2 regions of the Nocardia heshunensis genome follow, and region 1 is predicted to be linked to the other one. Evidence: riboswitches for the same ligand, from Rfam matches in the RefSeq annotation. Region 1 holds a riboswitch; the other holds the start of a gene.
What was found. A riboswitch is a leader RNA that binds a small molecule or an ion and turns the genes downstream of it on or off. The one in region 1 is predicted to bind magnesium.

Region 1 (5,396 bases):
AAGCTAGAGGTTGTTCCCGAATCGCCTGACCCCGAAGCGCCACAGCCCCACTCCTTCGGCGCACACGTCCTGAGCGCGGCCGACATCGAGCGACTCCCGTCCTCGGCCCGGCACCGCATCGCAGCCTTCATCCACCTGCAGGTGGCAACCCTGGAGGAGTGGCCCGAGCCGGTCCTGCCCCCCATTCCCGAACTCGACGAACTCTGAGCTTCCGATCTCGACGAACTGAGACCTCCTCGTCGTTTGTGTGACCGGCCAGCCGAACCGGCCGGATCCTGGGATTTTGCCGGATGGCCCCGGCGCTCCAGCCTGGCATGGTCAGCGAGCATGAACATCGTGCGGCCGACCACCGCCCACCCTCCCCGAGCCCGGACCGCGGCGCTACTGGCCGCCCTGCTGGCCCTCGGCGCGCACACCACCGGACTCGCCGTGGCGCAACCGGATTCGAGCACCTGGTATGTCCGCGCGGGTGCGCCCGCGAACGGAACCGGCAGCGCCGACGCGCCTTTCGACTCGCTCGCCCGGGTGGAATCGGTCTCGCGGGACGGCGACACCATCATCGTGCAGCCCTCCACCGCCACCCTCGACGGTGGAATCGCCCTCAAACCGGGGCAGAAACTCCGTGGTGACGGCCCGGCGGTTCGCGGCGCGGCCGACAGCCCCGCACTGCCGCGCATCTCGAACACCACCGCGGACCACGACGGCGACGCCGTGCGCCTCGCTTCCGACACGGAGGTGAGCAATCTCGTGATCACCGGAGCCCGGCGCGGCGGCATCTACGGCGCCGACGCCGTGAACGCCGTCATCACCGGCAACGACGTGACCGCCACCAATCAACAATGCGCCGACGGCTTCCTGATCGGGCCCTTCGGCCTGCCGCCCACCCTGCCCCTGGGCGCGGCGATTCCCGCACTGCCGGACTTCATCACCCTCAACAACGGCTGGGCCGCCATCATGTCCGACTTCCACAGCGCGGCAGGCACCGTCCGCATCGAGGGCAATACCGTGCACGACACCGCCTGCGGCGACGGCATCGACATCCGCGCACTCGGCAGCAGCCGCATCGACGCCGCCGTGACCGGAAATACGCTGCGCACCATCAATCTCGGCCTGGCCAAACTCTCGGTGCTCGCCCTCGGCGTCCAGGCGGGCGACGATGCCGTGCTGACCGGGCGGCTCGACGGCAACTCCGAAACCGAGATCGCCACCCCGGCCACGAGTCTGCTCAACGTGATGGCCGACAGCGAGGGCGTGTTCATCAACCCGCTGGGCCGGGCGCACCTGGATATCACGGTGGACGCCAACCAATTCCACAACGGCTACGGGAACTTCTCCGCCAACGGCCTCGAATACGTGACCACCAGCGGCGCCCCGGACAGCCGAGTCACGGTGACCGACAGCGTCTTCGACACGGTGGCCGGTGACGTCATCGAGAACTACAACCTCAGCACCGGCGGCGCGCACCAGTCGCTGACCCTGCGCAACGTGTACGCCCACCACAGCACCTTTCCCGGCGCGGTGCTGAACTCGCTGATCCCCGCCAACCTCGGAACCTGCGTGGTGACCACCAATTTCGGCCGCGCCGCCCACACCGACCTGACCATCGCCGACTCCGATCTCGGTGACTGCAGCGCCGACGGCATCGGCCTGATCGCCTACACGCCGGCCGGATCCGAGCCCAGCACCGCCGAACTCACCTTCGACATCCACGACACCGTGCTCGGCGCGAGCGCCGCCAACGGCATCAGCATTCGCAATGTCGGTGACACCGCGGTGCTGCACGGCTGGATCGCGCGCACCTCGATCGCGGCGGCCCGGGAAGCACTGTTGCGCACCAGCAGCAGCGGCGGGCAGATCGGCAGTGCGGCAATCACATTGAGTGATATCACGCTGGACGGCGTCGCGAGTGCATGCGACGGCGTCCAGCGTGACGGCCGGATCGACCTGTCGGGTATCCCGGCCGGGTGCTGATTTTCAGCCGATGGACTGGAAGATCTTGACGCCCACCAGGACTACCGCGAGCACCAGGTAACCGCGCAGCGCGAACATGCCCGCCGTGCGCGCCGTGGAGAACGCCGGCCGCTCGAGGGTGTCGAGCGCGGGGGTGCGCCAGGTGTCGCGGTCGGCCTCACGAATGGCCTTGCGCTCGGCCCGGGTGAGGGGAGTGGACTCCAACTCCTCCACCTGGTCCGGGTCCAGGTTGCCGAGTTCCCGTGCGGTGCGCTCGGTGTCGCGCCGCTTGCCGCGCTGCCAGGAGATCAGCATGCCCGCACCGCCGAGGATGCCGACCAGCGCGCCGACGCCGAAACCGATCTCGATGGTCGCCGTGGACAGGCCGGGGAAGAACACCGCCGCGGTCAGCGCCAGCGACAGCAGCACCAGCGACCACACGATGACGCCGGCAACGATGTTCTGGCGCACCGTGTTCACCCACGGTCCCAGCACGGCCTTGTCATTGCAGAGCAGCACCAGGAACACCGTGGCCGAGGGCAACAGCACACCGGCCAGTGCCTGCACGCCCTGGGTCAGCAGACCCAGCACGTGATCCGGGCTGAAGGACACCGCACCCGCGACGGCCAGCAGCGCGGCGTACCCGATGTAGAAGGCCGGTGCCTCGCTGACCTTCCAGTGCAGCGAGTGCCGCTTGCCGAGGGTGTCGCCGAGCGCGTAGGTGGTGGCCAGGCCGACGGCATTCGCGCCGATCAGTGAGGCGTCCAGCAGCAGCAGGGCGAACAGCGCGCCGACCGTGGTGCCCATGTGATCGTGCAGGGACTGGGCGACCGCACCGGCATCGGTGAAGTTGCCGATCGCGTCGGTGCCGGCGAGACCGAAGGCCGCCGCGGCCATGATGGCCACCGCGCCGACCATCACCACGACGATGCCGACCCACAGATCGATGCGCTCGTAGCGGATCCAGCGCGGGGTGATGCGCTTGTCGACGATGTTGGACTGCTGGAAGAACAGCTGCCACGGCGCGACGGTGGTGCCGACTATCGACACGATGAGCAGCAGCAGCGTCGAGTTCAACCCGCCCGGGAACGACGGAATGAAGCCGTGCCCGATCTGGGAGATCTGGGGGTGCACCAGGAATGCCAGCGGGAACATGACGATGTTCAGCGCGATCAGCCCGAACAGGAACCGCTCCCAGCGCCGGAACGAGCCGCCCGCCACCATGGCGAACAGGGTGATCGCCGCCAGCGGCACCGAGATCGCCTTGGGCAGGCCGAAGTAGTTGAGTGCCATGGAGACACCGATGAACTCGGTGACGATGGTCAGCGCGTTCACGATGAACAGGTCGCCCACGCTGAACGCGCCCCAGAACTTGCCGAACCGATCGAAGATCAAGCGTGCGTGCCCGACTCCGGCGACCGCGCCGAGGCGCACCACCATTTCCTGGTTCACGTACAGCACCGGGATGAGCAGCACCAGCGTCCAGACCAGCGCCATGCCGTAGTTCTGCCCGGCCTGCGCGTAGGTGGCGATGCCGCCGGCGTCGTTGTCGCCGACCATCACGATCAGGCCGGGGCCGATGATGGCCAGCAGCATGCGCAGCCGCTGGCCGCGGGTGCGGCCCTCGAGGGTGTCGTGCTGTCCGATGGAGCCCAGCGCGCCGACGATATCGCCGACGTGGGCGCTGTCCATGACAGCGCCGGCGGGGCGGGCATCGCTGGGGTGGGCGTTGGCGGCGGCGCCGGGTGCGGCGACGGTGGTGGAGCGGCGCGAGCCGTTCGCGAAGAAGGCCATGGCACTTCCCTCGCTTTCGATCATCAGGTGTATCGGCATGCGGAATACACCCGGCCGCCAAGCGATTTCGGGCACGATCGACCGGTTCGAGGCACACGTGGGGACGCGACCGGCGTCGGGACGACGCGGGACGGATCGGTGTGGGAACGGGTCAGCCGGTGACCGGAATGCGGCAAGCCGGGGACGTCAAGATTCTGAAATCCATACTCGGATACGGACTATCGCCGGAACTCATTGTTCGTCCCTCACCTCCTTGCCGCCGGGACGTACGCGGACGTCACTACCTGTGCTGTCGCATCACGCACGGCAAGAAGGGATTCGGGCACACCCGTGGTGTCGCCCCGCACCCCTCTCGTCAGAGCTTCGGCACTGCACGACGTATCCGGGGGCTCGCGGCCCGGGGAAGCCACTTCGGATCACCCCTTAATCCGGGGTGATCTGTCCTAACCCTGGGCGTCTCTCGACGTCGTCGGATCAGTGGCCTGTGTTCGTACAGGAGCCTCGCCTAGCGAGGTGCTGACTGAGCAATGGTGGGCCTGGTCCAGGGCGTTGTCAAATCCGGTCCGGTCGGTTCGCTGGAATCCGTTGTGCCGCAAGCAGTCCGGCGGCCCACTCCCCGAACGACCGGATTATTTGCTGCTAAACGGGGTGCGGATATGTGTATCGAGTCACTAAAGGGCAAATGTCCATTGCTGATGCCTGAGAGCAGACTTAAAGTTTGCTTGTCAATAACTGAACCTGCGATGAGTTCTGATGACGCGGGCCTATCAAATCGAGGTAAATCAAGTGCGCAAGAGCGGATTAGCCGCGGTGACCGCATTGGTGGCCGCCGTCACAGCAATTACGGCCGGAACGGTGAATGCCGAACCTACCAGCGGAGATGTCGGTGCCGTCCATTACACGGCATCGGCTTCCGATCGGTCGGCGACCATTTCCACCGATATCGGCTCGATGGACGTCGAGAACGGTGTCTTCAAGATCCACGGTGCCGATGGCACGGTGGTTGCTGGAACCGAACTCACCTTCCGCGTGGACGATTTCGTATTCCCCATCGCGACCGAAATCAGGGGCCTGACCGCCACTCTGACACCGCAATTCGATCTGCAGCACGCGGTTTATCAGCCGGTCGCGCTGCCCTTCGAGGACACCGCTCCGTGGAAGACCCCGTACGACCGTGAGCAGGCGGCCTGGAACCGCATGAAGGACACCATCGCCATCGGCGCGACCATCGGAACCCTGGTCGGCGGCATCGGCGGCGGCGCGGTCGGCTGTGCCCTGGGCGGCATCGCCGTGGGCGCCGGAGCGTCGCTGGCCACGGGCATTATCGGCGGCCTCTTCTTCTTCCTGCCGGGTGCCGTCGTCGGCTGCCTCGCGGGAGCCGCGGCCATAGGCGCGCTCGGCGCGATCGCGGGCATGATCCTCGTCACCGCCCCGGTGGCCATCGCCGCCGCGGTCCAGTACTTCACCACCATCAACCAGCCCTTCGTCCCGGCTCCGACGAAGTAGCAGACGCGGGCCGCGAGCCCCGGTCGTGTCGATGAGGGCGCGACCGGGGCTCACTCTTCGTGGATCGGGTCCGGCAGGCTCCAGCGCTCGCCGCGTCGAGGATGCAGGTAGAGCGCGTAATACAGATAGCCCGCGGCCATGGCGGC
Region 2 (5,396 bases), on a different contig from region 1:
CCCGCGATCCGAGCGGGAATCGTGGTGCGGCGCAACAGATCCAGTACCAGGCTGCGCGGGGCCTGGGCGGCCTCGGTGTGCTCCACCCGGAACCGTTCCGACCAAGCCGTGAACGGTCGCCAGAACAGCACGTTCACCAGCACGATGGTCACGACCATGACGACCGCGCCGATCACGAGTTGACCGACCGCTGCCTGCGAGGTGGCGGCGGCGATGAACGAGCCCATGCCGGGCAGCGCCTGATCGTTGCCGGACACACTGATGATCTCCGAGGACGCCAGCATGAACCAGGCCCCGCCGAAGCTCATCATCCCGTTCCACACCATCGGGATCATGGCGGCCGGAATCTCGACCCGGGTCAGCCGCTGCCAGCGGGTCAGTCGCATCATGCGCGCCGATTCGTCCAGCTCGCGGGGCATATTGCGCAGGGCCTGGTAGTAGGCGAAGGTCATGTTCCAGGCCATCGCGGTGAAGATGGCGAAGACGCACGCCGCCTCCGCGCCGAGGTACGAGCCCGGGAACAGCGCGATGAACGCCGTCACCGTGATCGATACCAGCGCCAGCACCGGCACCGACTGCAGAATGTCGAGCAGCGGGATGAGCACCTTCTCCGCGCGCCGGGAGTGTGCGGCCCACTGGCCGACGACGAGCGTGAAGAGGATGGACGCGACCAGCCCGGCGAACATGCGCAGCGTGGTGCGGGCCGCGTAGTAGGGCAGGTTCGCGGGATCGGTGGAGACGGTGTCCGGGCTGTCACCGGGCAGCCACGGCACCGAGATGTCGCGAAAGAGCCTGACCACCAACACCGTCAGCACCACGCCCGCGGCCAGCAGCAGGTAGTCGGCGGGGCGCAGCCCGCGGCGGACCCGACGGGCCTCGGGAGTTGTCTTGGGGCTGTTGGGGATTGCGATTTCCAGAGTCATGACTGATTCCTCATTCAGCGGCGGGCGGCGCGTTCACGACATTGAAGAAGTGGATCGCCGACCCGATCAGCGCGGGCACGCCGATGAGCACGTTGAACACCACGACCCCCATGCCCGCGCGGATGACGGCCCCGGCCAGACAGCCGACGACCGCGCCCACCGGACCCGCCGCGACGGTGGTGAGCGCACCCGCGAACAGGCAGCCGAGCGGGCCACCGATGACCGCGCCCAGCAGCGTGGCCACCGCGACGGCCGCACCGATCTCGGTGTTGACGTGACCCATCGCATTGTTGAAGCGGTCCTCGGGGCTGTCGCCGTCGCTGATCGCGCGCAGGTCGAAATTTCGGACCGGCGCGGTGGCGGCCTGCTCGGTCTGGGCGCGCTCGTCGTCGGTGAGCGGCCGGGCGAGATCGGTGCGCGGCGCGAGAATGGCGGTGTTGCCGTTGATCCGGGCGTCGATCGGATACATGGAGCCCTGCTTGGCCAGCTGCAACGGGAGCGAAGTCACGACGATCCCGGCGGGGTCGAGGAGCTGCAGGCGGTCGTGCTCCACCCGCAGTGAGCCCGCGTCGGTGTGTAGTTGCACCGTGCGATCGACGATCGTGGCCCGGGCCTCGATGGCCGTGGGTTCGGCGTGCGCGGTGGCGTGCGTGGTCAGCAGGGCGACGCTGGTCAACGCGGCCAGCCCGGCGAACATACGAATTCTCATCAGGATGGTGTCCCCTCATCTGCCGCGGCCCGAGGGGTATTACGGGCAGCGGTGAATTCCGTCGCGCACGATCGTGCGGACGGCGTGATGCCAGTGGCGAAATTTCCGAATTCGATACGGAAAGAGGCATGCGAATATTGCGGAACCGCGCAGAATGCGGCACCGGAATATCGGTGGATTTACGTGCGTCGAGGCGACGCGACGTGGGTGTGCTTAGCGGCCCGCTCGCAGGCGGAGGGGCCGGTCCGGAGACTCCGGACTGTCAGAGGGCGTCATCTGGCTGCCCCGACCTCCTCAAACTGGTTGAACGCGATACGTCAGCGCACACGGGGAAGGTCGCCCGGCGAAACCGGAAAGGGACGAACACCCCTCTCGTCAGAGCTTCGGCACTGTGCGACGTATTCCGCTTTCGCGGGAAAGCCACTTTGGATAACCCCTTAATCCGGGGAAATCTGTCCTAACCTTGGGCGTCTCTCGACGTCGTCAGATCAGTGGCCTGTGTTCGTACAGGAGCCTCGCCTATCGAGGTGCGATTACGAACGTAGTTAATATCCTGTGAATTGTCAAAATTCATATTCTGCGGTGGCGCAGATCGCACGAGTCGTGGCGTTCGCCTACGCTGGTCGGCGTGATGAGAGCGGTGGGCGCGGCGGTGGGGATCGCCCTGATCGGGGTGGCCCTCGCGGGTTGCGGCGGCTCCTCGACCCAGCCGGCGGCGGCCACCACCACGAGTGCCGCGCCCAAAGCGGTAGCGCCGTCGCCGAATACGATCGGGCTCTGCGGTGGGGTGGAGGACGCCGAGGTCGGTCAGCGGACCGGGTTGAGCGATTTGCAGCGGGTATCGGTGAACCCCATGAGTTGCGTTTGGCAATCGCCGTCGAGCACCGGCCATACGGTGGTGTTTCACTGGTTCCGAGGCAGCTCATTGGAGGAGCGCCGCAGCCAGGTCACCTCGGGCAAGCCCAATACCCTTCAGGTCGGGGGCCGCTCGGGTATCTATTGGCAGGGCAGCCAGACGTGCGAGGTGGCGGTTGCCTTCGGTGACACCGATTTCATCGACTGGTCCGTGCAGGGCGGCATCCCCTGGGATGCCGCGAAGGAGCCCACCTGCCTGCCGTTGATCCTCCTGGCCGGTGACACGTTGAAGCAGGCGGGACAGGGCTGATGGCACGCTGGTATTCCCGAATCGCGGTGGCGGCGTTGCTGATCGCCACGGTGACCGGCTGCTCGCACGGCAGCAAGGAGGCCGAGGTGCGCCCGGCCACCGATCCGAATCTGCTGGCGGGCTGCGGTCCGCTGGAGGATCAGAAGCTGGCGAGCACGATCGGGGTCAGCGGTCTGAAGCGGTTGAGCGAGCCCACCATCTGCGATTGGACCGCGGTGAACGCGGGCGGTGGCGCCGTCGACCTGACCTATGCCTGGTTGCACGACGACACCCTGTCGCGCGAGGTGCAGATCGCGGGCCAATTCGGTTACCAGATCGAGCGTTTGGTCGTGCGGAACTTCGGCGGCATGTACTGGCGCGATCCGAAGGATCCGGGGAGTTGCGCGGTGACGGTGGCCGATACCGGGACCGTCACCTGGTGGGTGCACAACCGCGATCACACCGACCGGCCCGATCCCTGCTCGGCGGCGATGGCCCTCATGACCGCGGTGCTGTCCGTCGACGGCGTCTAGCGCTCCGCGTCTCGCTCGGCTCAGTGCTCCAGGAACGTGGCGACGATGTTCCAGAACATGCCCCGGTCCACGCTGTGGAAATCCCAGCTCTCGGTGAGGCTGTGGGTGGCGCTCACGATCGCCGGGATATCGAAGTCGTGCCGGGTGGCGGTGCCCTTGGCCTCCACGGCGGTGACGACGTAGGCGGTGGCGGTTTCTGCGGTGTGGGCCACGAGGAAGCTCCAATCGATTAAACCGGTCCGGGTGGGTGCTGCAACGCCGTGGCGAGCCTCGCGGCCGGCGCGTCATGGCGTTCCCGACCAGTCTTGTTTCCGGTTACGCCGCAGGGGAGTTCCGAAGACGCCAAACCGATCCGGGGCACGCCAACCTAGCTGTGTGGTTGCCGGAATACCGTACGGTAGGTGCGATTTCGGGTCTCGGGCGGGGTCGGATTCTCATGAATCATCGCGCTCCCGCCACCGGTTCACCGCCCGCCGCAGGCTCGCCGGATCCGCGTATCCGAGGAATTCCGCCTGCTGGGCGCGCGAAAGGTGTTCCGCCCGGCGCAATCTGCGGCGGCGGGCGCGATCGACCTCGCGCCGCCAGGTGGTGCCGGCGTCGGCCAGGCGCCGCTGCAATGATCTTGGTGATGTCAGCAGCCGCCGCGCTACCGACTCCAGCGTGGCCGGACCCTCCTCCAGCGCCGCATCGATCGCCTCGCCGAGTTGATCGAGCCAGCTCACCCCGAACTCGGGCGTGGTGGGCAGGGTGGCCGCGTAGGACAGCAGCACGGCCGTCAACTCCGGATCGGCCGACTTCATCGGCAGCGCCAGATCCGCCGCCCGCAGCGTCACGGTGTCGGCGGTGCAGCCGAAATCGATTGCGCGGGTGCCGAACAAGCTGACGAACCGGCTGTGATCCGCCGGTGCGGGCTGCCGAAAACTCACCTGCGACGGCACCACGGGGCAGCGGGTGGCCGCGCGACCCCGGCCCAGCACCAAGGCGAAACAGCACTGCACCAACAACTCTCGGCCGCGGCAGTCGTCCACCGCGGACCGTACCTCGTAGCGGACCTCGTGCTCGGTGCGCTCGGCGATCCGGAATTGGTAACTCGTTGTGAGACTGCCGGTATGGCGCGTGCATGCCTCCAGCGCCGAGCCCAAGGTGTCCGCCGACAGGAACAGGTACTCGAGCAGTCCGAACTCGCCGGGCGTGCTCTCTTCCGAGACCCGCAGCGCGATATCGGGATCGCCGGACTCCTGTTCGATCAGCTCCCACACCCGCAGGCAGTAGCGCGACGACACCCGGTCGCCCTCCCCGCCCTCACGCCAGGCGGGCACCCCCGCCAGCCGGGCGATGCGATCGGCGTCGAGCCCCGCTCGGGCGGCCCGCTCCAGCGCGAAGCGGGCCATGAGAATGCTGTCGTGACAATCGGATCGGCTGCTCACGACGACCCGTCACCACGCCGCATGCGGGCGCTCGCCAACTCCCGGTGCCAGCCGGTCCCCGCCGCCGCCAGCCGCCGCTGCAGCGTGCGCGCACTGGTGTTCAGGCGCCGGGCCATCTCGTTCAAGGTCACCGGGTTCGGCGCCAGCGCCTCGGGCCGCACCGAATCCAGCTCGGCGGCTACGAGATCGGCCCAGGCGCGGGCGGGCGGTTCGGGCAGGACGGTCGCCCGGGCGCCGCGGCGCAGCACCGCGGCCAATCCCGGATTCGCGCTGTGCTGCTGCCGGTCCAGGTCGGTGCGATGCAGCGTCAACGAATTGGCCTCGGCCCCGAATTCGATGGTGCCGGTGCCGAAGAACTCGAGGAACGGCGCATGGTGGCGTGGCGCGCGCTGGCGGAGAGTGATCGCCGCGGGCACGATGGCGGCCTGCGCGCCGAATCTGGCGCGGGCGGTGAGGAAGGCGAAGCTGGCCTGCGCCGCCAGTTCCGCACCGCGGCTGTCGGCGTCGGTCGCGGTGTCGGTGGTCAGGGTGAGGTGCCGGTCCGTCTCGGCCGCTACCTGCAGCCGCCGGGCACTGCTCATCCGCGAACCGAATTCCCCTGCGGCGCGTAATCCTTCGCCGACGGTCGTGGCGGTGGACAGCAGATAATCCGTCATCCCC

Region 2: another riboswitch for magnesium. It lies ahead of ACYVN4_RS04210 (hypothetical protein); the one in region 1 lies ahead of ACYVN4_RS28935 (NRAMP family divalent metal transporter).

Annotation. Positions count from the first base shown of each region.
Region 1 is NZ_BAAGTC010000009.1:215,695-221,090, forward strand. It holds gene ACYVN4_RS28925 (hypothetical protein) at 1-207, shown strand, start outside; gene ACYVN4_RS28930 (hypothetical protein) at 328-1,971, shown strand; gene ACYVN4_RS28935 (NRAMP family divalent metal transporter) at 1,975-3,744, opposite strand; M-box (ykoK) riboswitch at 4,085-4,264, opposite strand; gene ACYVN4_RS28940 (hypothetical protein) at 4,498-5,250, shown strand; gene ACYVN4_RS28945 (APC family permease) at 5,301-5,396, opposite strand, start outside.
Region 2 is NZ_BAAGTC010000002.1:881,962-887,357, forward strand. It holds gene ACYVN4_RS04205 (ABC transporter permease) at 1-923, opposite strand, end outside; gene ACYVN4_RS04210 (hypothetical protein) at 934-1,632, opposite strand; M-box (ykoK) riboswitch at 1,993-2,166, opposite strand; gene ACYVN4_RS04215 (DUF3558 family protein) at 2,264-2,797, shown strand; gene ACYVN4_RS04220 (DUF3558 family protein) at 2,797-3,309, shown strand; gene ACYVN4_RS04225 (hypothetical protein) at 3,330-3,521, opposite strand; gene ACYVN4_RS04230 (AraC family transcriptional regulator) at 3,744-4,736, opposite strand; gene ACYVN4_RS04235 (AraC family transcriptional regulator ligand-binding domain-containing protein) at 4,733-5,396, opposite strand, start outside.